One region of the Pseudomonas sp. No.117 genome, then DNA from elsewhere that is predicted to be linked to it. Evidence: predicted binding sites of a transcription regulator. Region 1 holds the regulator's gene; the other holds the start of a gene.

Region 1 (3,406 bases):
TGACCACCCGCTTGATGACCTGACCGGTGAGGTCCTGGTAGTCCTGTGCCAACAGGATGTCGTTGAGCTTGGCCGACAGCTGTCCGGCGCTGCTCTCGCTGTGGCTGAGGAAGGCGTCGACGCGCTTGGCCAGCTCACGGAATTCGTCCGCGCCCATTTCCCGGCGCATGAACTTCTTCCAGTCGGCGTGCACGGCGCGGGCCTCGTCGCCGAAGTTGCCCACCAGCGGCGCGCTCTCCTCCACCAGATCCATGGTCCGGTTGGCGGCGTTCTCGGTCATCTTCACCACGTAGGAAAGACGATCGGTGGCATCGCTGATCTGGGAGACCTCTTCGCCGGCCATGCCGCGCGGATCGATCTCGAAGTTGACGATGGCGTTGTGCAACTCGCGGGTCAGCTTGCCGACTTCCTGGTAGAGACCCCGGTCGCGAAGCTGGTTGAGTTCATTGATGACCTGCACGGCCTGGGCGAAGTCGCCGCTCTCCAGGCATTTCACCAGCTCTTGGGCGTGCTGTTTTAAATTCGACTCGAAGTCGCTGAAGCTGTTGGTGCCAAGCTGATCCATAACGTCCCCGCGGCTTTCTTCAGCCGTTCACCCGCTCGAAGATCTTGTCGATCTTTTCTTTCAGCACCTGGGCGGTGAAAGGCTTGACCACGTAGCCATTCACGCCGGCCTGAGCGGCTTCGATGATCTGCTCGCGCTTGGCTTCGGCGGTCACCATCAGCACCGGCAGGGTCTTCAGCCGCGCGTCGGCACGGACCTGGCGCAGCAGGTCGATACCGGTCATGCCCGGCATGTTCCAGTCGGTGACGAGAAAGTCGAAGTTGCCGCTCTGCAGCATCGGCAGCGCGGTGTTGCCGTCGTCCGCCTCGGCGGTATTGGTGAAGCCCAGATCGCGCAGCAAATTCTTGATGATGCGTCTCATCGTGGAAAAATCGTCCACGATGAGGATTTTCATGTTCTTGTCCAAGTCGACCTCCGTCCTAATCCGCACACACGCCGTGAGGCGCGCCTAAGCAATCGTAGTAGCCTGAGTACCAGCCGGTTAACGCGAACGCCATTCCGCCAGCCGCGCCCGCAGGCGTGCCGCGCATTGACTGTGGAGCTGGCAGACGCGTGATTCGCTCACTCCCAGTACCTCGCCGATTTCCTTGAGGTTGAGTTCCTCGTCGTAATACAGCGAGAGCACCAGGCGTTCACGCTCCGGGAGATTGGCGATGGCGTCGGCCAGGGCCTTGCGGAAGCGCTCGTCTTCCAGACCGCGACCGGGTTCGAGTTCATGCGAACCGCTCTCCTCGAGCCCATGCTCACCACCCTCCATGAGGTCGTCGAAACTGAACAGGCGACTCCCCATGGTGTCGCCAAGGATGCCGTAGTACTCATCCAGACTCAATTTAAGTTCGGCCGCGACCTCGGAATCTTTAGCGTCGCGACCGGTGCGCGCTTCCACTGCCCGAATGGCGTCGGTGACCATGCGCGTGTTGCGGTGCACCGAGCGCGGTGCCCAATCGCCCTTGCGGACCTCGTCGAGCATGGCGCCGCGGATGCGGATGCCGGCGTAGGTCTCGAAGCTGGCGCCCTTGCCCGCGTCGTATTTGCGCGAGGCCTCCAGCAGGCCGATCATGCCGGCCTGCATCAGGTCTTCGACCTGCACGCTGGCTGGCAGCCGCGCCAGGAGGTGGTAGGCGATGCGTTTCACCAACGGCGCATAGCGGTTGATGAGCTGCTCCTGCTGGGTACGTTCCGAGGTTTTGCTGTACATGCGAAGCCCGCTGGATGCTGTCATGCGTGGGTACCGATGGCTGGTTGCACAAGGCGCTCGACGAAAAACTCGAGATGGCCGCGCGGATTGGCCGGCAGTGGCCAGCCATCGACTTTCTGAGCCACCGCACGGAAGGCCAGCGAGGCCTTGGCACGCGGAAAGGCTTCGAACACGGGGCGCTGTTTCTGCACGGCTTTGCGCACCGCTTCATCGAACGGAATGGCACCCACGTACTGCAGGGCGACATCCAGGAATCTGTCGGTCACCTTGGTCAGCTTAGCAAAGAGATTGCGGCCTTCCTGGGGGGTCAGCGCCATGTTCGCCAGGACCCGGAAACGGGTGACGCCATGGTCGCGGTTGAGCAGCTTGATCAGGGCGTAGGCGTCGGTGATGGAGGTGGGTTCGTCGCAGACCACCACCAGGACTTCCTGGGCGGCGCGAACGAAGCTGACCACCTGATCGCCGATACCGGCCGCGGTGTCGACGATGAGCACGTCGAGGTTCTCGCTGATGTCGCTGAAGGCCTGGATCAGGCCGGCGTGCTGGGCCGGCGTCAGATTGACCATCGCCTGGGTCCCCGAGGCCGCCGGGACGATGCGGATGCCGCCCGGCCCCTGCAGCAGCACGTCGCGCAGATCGCATTCGCCGGAGATGACGTCGGCCAGGGTGCGCTTGGGCGACAGGCCGAGGAGAACGTCGATGTTGGCCAGGCCCAGGTCGGCGTCGAGCAGCATGACGCGCCGCCCGATATCGGCCAGGGCCAAGGCCAGGTTGACCGACACGTTGGTCTTCCCGACACCGCCTTTACCGCCCGTGACCGCTATGACTTGGACGGGATGCATGCTACCCATTGCCTGATACCTTTGATTGAAATCCGTCACACTTTAGACCAAGTGCATTTGGCGTGCCCAGGCATGCAATGCACCACTACCGTTCGTCTGCGCTAACCGGCGCGGCGGGCATTGCTTTGGTACAGGCCGGCGAACATCCCGGCCATGGTTTCTTCGCTCGGCTCTTCCGGCGCCTGCAGGCTCACCGCGCGGCTCACCAGCTGGTGGCTACGGGCCGGATGCAGGTCGTCCGGGATGCGCGGGCCGTCGGCGATGTAGGCCACCGGCAGGCGCTGGCTGATGGCCAGGCCGAGGGCTTCGCCGAGGCTGGCGGCCTCGTCCAGCTTGGTCAGCACGCAGCCGCTCAGGCCGCAGCGACGATAGCTGTGGTAGGCCGCCTTGAGCACCTGGCTCTGGCTGGTGACACCTAGTACCAGGTAGTTGCGAATCTTCAGCTGGCGGTTGGCCAGGGCTTCGAGCTGGGCCTTGAGCGCCGGATCGTTGGCGGGCATGCCGGCGGTATCGATCAGCACCAGGCGCTTGCGTGCCAGGGGCGCCAGGGCCTGGGCCAGGGATTGGCCCGGGTCGACCAGGGTCACCGGCACGTCGAGGATGCGACCGAGGGTCTTGATCTGCTCCTGGGCACCGATGCGGAAACTGTCCATGCTGACCAGCGCCAGGCTCTGGGGACCGTACTTCAATACGTAGCTGGCGGCGAGCTTGGCCAGGGTGGTGGTCTTGCCCATGCCGGCGGGACCGACGAAGGCGACGATGCCGCCCTCCTCCAGGATCTTGGCGTCGGTGGTCTTCGCC
Region 2 (3,406 bases), on a different contig from region 1:
GGACTCATCTGCGCCTTCGCCGGCTGGGTGCTGATCGGCCGGATCGGCTCGGTCTCGCCTACCGCCGGCCAGTTCGCCAACATCGAGTCCATCACCGCCGTGGTGATCGGCGGCATCTCCCTGTTCGGGGGGCGCGGCTCCATCCTCGGCATGCTGTTCGGCGCCCTGATCGTCGGCGTCTTCGCCCTCGGCCTGCGGCTGCTGGGCACCGACGTGCAATGGACCTATCTGCTGATCGGCACGCTCATCATCGCGGCCGTGGCTATCGACCAATGGATCAGAAAGGCGGCCAGCTGATGACTACCGAACCCCTGCTGATGGCCCGTGGCCTGGTGAAGCGCTATGGCCGCGTCACCGCCCTCGACCATGCCGACTTCGACCTCCTGCCGGGCGAGATCCTCGCCGTGATCGGCGACAACGGCGCCGGCAAGTCCTCGCTGATCAAGGCCATCTCTGGCGCCCTGCGCCCGGACGAGGGCGAGATCCGCTTCGAGGGCCAGCCGATCCAGTTCGCCTCGCCCATCGCCGCACGGCGCGCCGGCATCGAGACGGTCTACCAGAACCTGGCGCTGTCGCCGGCGCTGTCCATCGCCGACAACCTCTTCCTCGGTCGCGAATTGCGCAAGCCGGGCCTGCTCGGCAGCCTCTGCCGGACCCTGGACCGCAAGGCCATGGAGCGCATCGCCCGGGAGAAGCTGTCCGAGCTGGGGCTGATGACCATCCAGAACATCAACCAGGCGGTGGAAACCCTGTCCGGCGGCCAGCGCCAGGGCGTGGCGGTAGCCCGGGCGGCGGCCTTCGGCTCCAAGGTGATCATCCTCGACGAACCCACCGCCGCCCTTGGCGTGAAGGAGTCGCGCAAGGTCCTGGAGCTGATCCTCGACGTGCGCGCGCGGGGCATCGCCATCGTGCTGATCTCCCACAACATGCCCCATGTGTTCGAGATCGCCGACCGCATCCACATCCATCGGCTGGGCCGCCGGCTGACGGTGATCGACCCGCGCGAGCATTCCATGGCCGACGCCGTGGCGCTGATGACCGGGGCCCAGACCGTGGCGGCCTAGTCCAAAGGCGTCGGCTGAACGGCTCGCCGAGAGCTTCCTACGGGCAACCAGGGTGCCTGTAGGAAGCCAGGTCGATGGTGGCTATTCCCTGGGTGGCAAGCCGGGGCTGTCGCACTATCGCGATCTGCTCGCCTGCCTGGCGCGTTGCCAGGGCGCAAGAGTCCGTCTTCGCCAGGATGACCGCTGCGCTTAAGGTACTCCGCGCCTTTGTCGATACAGGGGGATAACAAACATCCCGATGGATCTCCCCTCATGCCCACTGCCCTGTCGTTGAAACAGAAACTCTCGCTATCAGCCACCGCAGCCGTCCTGGTCGTGGGTATCGGCCTGACGACCATCAACTTTCTCAACACACGCGCGGCCCTCGAGGCCTCCACGGTCGAGCAGCTGAAGACGGTCAGCTTCGTCTTCAACGGCGGCGTCCGCCAGTGGCTCGATGGCAAGGCCGCGGCCCTGGGCGCCCTGGCGCCGGAGACCCAGGAGGCGAATCTTCCCGCCAGCCTCAACCAGGTCAAGCTGTCGGGTGGCTTCGACAACGTCTTCTATGCCCGCGGTGACGGCAGCCAGGTCAACGCCAATGGCGTCCAGCTGCCGCCGGACAACAACGATCCGCGGAAATGGCTGTGGTACCAGCAGGCGCTGCAGCACCCCGGCCAGGTGTTCTTCTCCATCCCCACGGTGGCGGCGGCCACCAAGCAGAACGTGCTGTCGCTGGGCTGGGCCCTGCAATCGGCAGGCAAGACGACCGCCATCCTCGGCGCCGACGTGAGCATCCGCGACATCCTCGAGCAGCTCAAGCGCGTGCAATTGCCGGGTGCCGGCAGCGCCGTGCTGGTCAACGGCCAGAACATCGTGCTGGGGCATGAGGACGCCGCCCTGCTGGCCAAGCCGATCACCGACCTCTACCCGCTGCTGGGTGCGGACACCCTCAAGGGCCTGGCCCAGGCGCCGGGCGAGAGCTACGTCGAGACCGCGGCTGGCCAGCGCCTGTACGCGGCGCCCATGAACCACAACGGCGAAACCCTGATCATGATCGTCGACGAAGGGGTGCTCATGGCGCCGCTGCAACGGCAACTGTGGATCAGCGTCGCCATCCTGGCGGCGGTGCTGGGGGTGTCGCTGGTGCTGATCAATCTCTTCTGCAGCTACCTGCTCCGGCCGCTGGGCGTAGTCTCCGCGGGCCTGCAGGTCATCGCCGATGGCCAGGGCGACCTGACCCGGCGGATCGCCGTGCAGAGCCACGACGAGGTCGGCGGGCTGGCGGGACACTTCAACCAGTTCGTCGCCAGCCTGCATGGCCTGATCGGCGGCGTGCGCCAGCATGCCGAGAACGTGGACGCCGAATCGCAGAAGGTCCTGCAGCGCAGTGCCTCGGCCACCCAGGAACTGGGCCGCCTACAACAGGAAATTACCCTGGTCGCCACGGCCGTCACGGAGATGTCCTCCGCCACCCAGGAGATCGCCCGCAACGCCGAGCAGACCGCCGCAGCTATCCGGCAATCCTCCGACAGCACTACCCAGGGCCTGAGCCTGGTGCAGACCAGCAAAACCTCCATCACCAGCCTGGCCCGGGAAGTGGATGACGCCACCCAGGTGATCGGCGAACTGGACCAGCACTCGCAATCCATCGCCAAGGTGCTGGACAGCATCCAGAGCATCGCCGAGCAGACCAACCTGCTGGCGCTGAACGCAGCCATCGAGGCCGCCCGCGCCGGCGAGCATGGCCGCGGCTTCGCGGTGGTCGCCGACGAGGTGCGGACGCTATCGCAGCGCACCCAGGCGTCGACCCGGGAAATCAACGAGACCATCGGCACGCTCCAGCAGATGACCCGCCAGGCGGTGCAGCGGATGGGCAGCAGCATGGCCATCGCCGAACGCAGCGTGGCCGATGTGGAGCGGGCCTCCAGCGCCCTCGAGGCCATCGCCGAGAGCGCCGGGGTCATCTCCGAGATGTCGCTGCAGATCGCCACGGCGGCCGAGGAGCAGACTTCGGTGACCGAGGAAATCACCCGCAACGTCATCACCATCAAGGCACTCGGCGACACCCTGGCCAGCGGCGCCGAGGATTCGGAACGGCAATCGCGCTCCCTGCAGCATCATGCTGCCGACCTCAACCGGGACGTGGCCCGCTTCATCCTGTAAGGCTCAGCCTCCGTACCAGGACTACCCGCCGGCCGCCCGGTCCCCGGGCAGTCCTGGTCGAAGGCCTGCGCCGCGCGGCAGGCATCCGGTAAGATCGGCGCTTTGCCGCGACGACCCGCCCATGTCTCAGTCTCCCCGCTCCGAATTGCTCTATGGTCCTGCCGACCGCCCGCGCCCGCTGATCGCCCTGCTGGCCGCCA

What was found. The regulator FliA, encoded in region 1, starts transcription of late flagellar genes. The targets are predictions, from matches to a motif close to CTAAAGTTTNNNNNNNNNNNGCCGNTAA.
Region 2: ACYJP6_RS23035 (methyl-accepting chemotaxis protein) is a predicted target of FliA. The motif match lies at 1,254-1,281, and genes of this name have one in related genera.

The regions. Positions count from the first base shown of each region.
Region 1 covers NZ_BAAJNP010000007.1:261,804-265,209, forward strand. The annotation lists gene ACYJP6_RS18455 (protein phosphatase CheZ) at 1-565, opposite strand, end outside; gene ACYJP6_RS18460 (chemotaxis response regulator CheY) at 585-959, opposite strand; gene fliA (RNA polymerase sigma factor FliA) at 1,047-1,787, opposite strand; gene fleN (flagellar synthesis regulator FleN) at 1,784-2,614, opposite strand; gene flhF (flagellar biosynthesis protein FlhF) at 2,707-3,406, opposite strand, start outside.
Region 2 covers NZ_BAAJNP010000010.1:82,249-85,654, forward strand. The annotation lists gene ACYJP6_RS23025 (ABC transporter permease) at 1-297, shown strand, start outside; gene ACYJP6_RS23030 (ATP-binding cassette domain-containing protein) at 297-1,064, shown strand; gene ACYJP6_RS23035 (methyl-accepting chemotaxis protein) at 1,317-3,206, shown strand; gene ACYJP6_RS23040 (nucleobase:cation symporter-2 family protein) at 3,328-3,406, shown strand, end outside.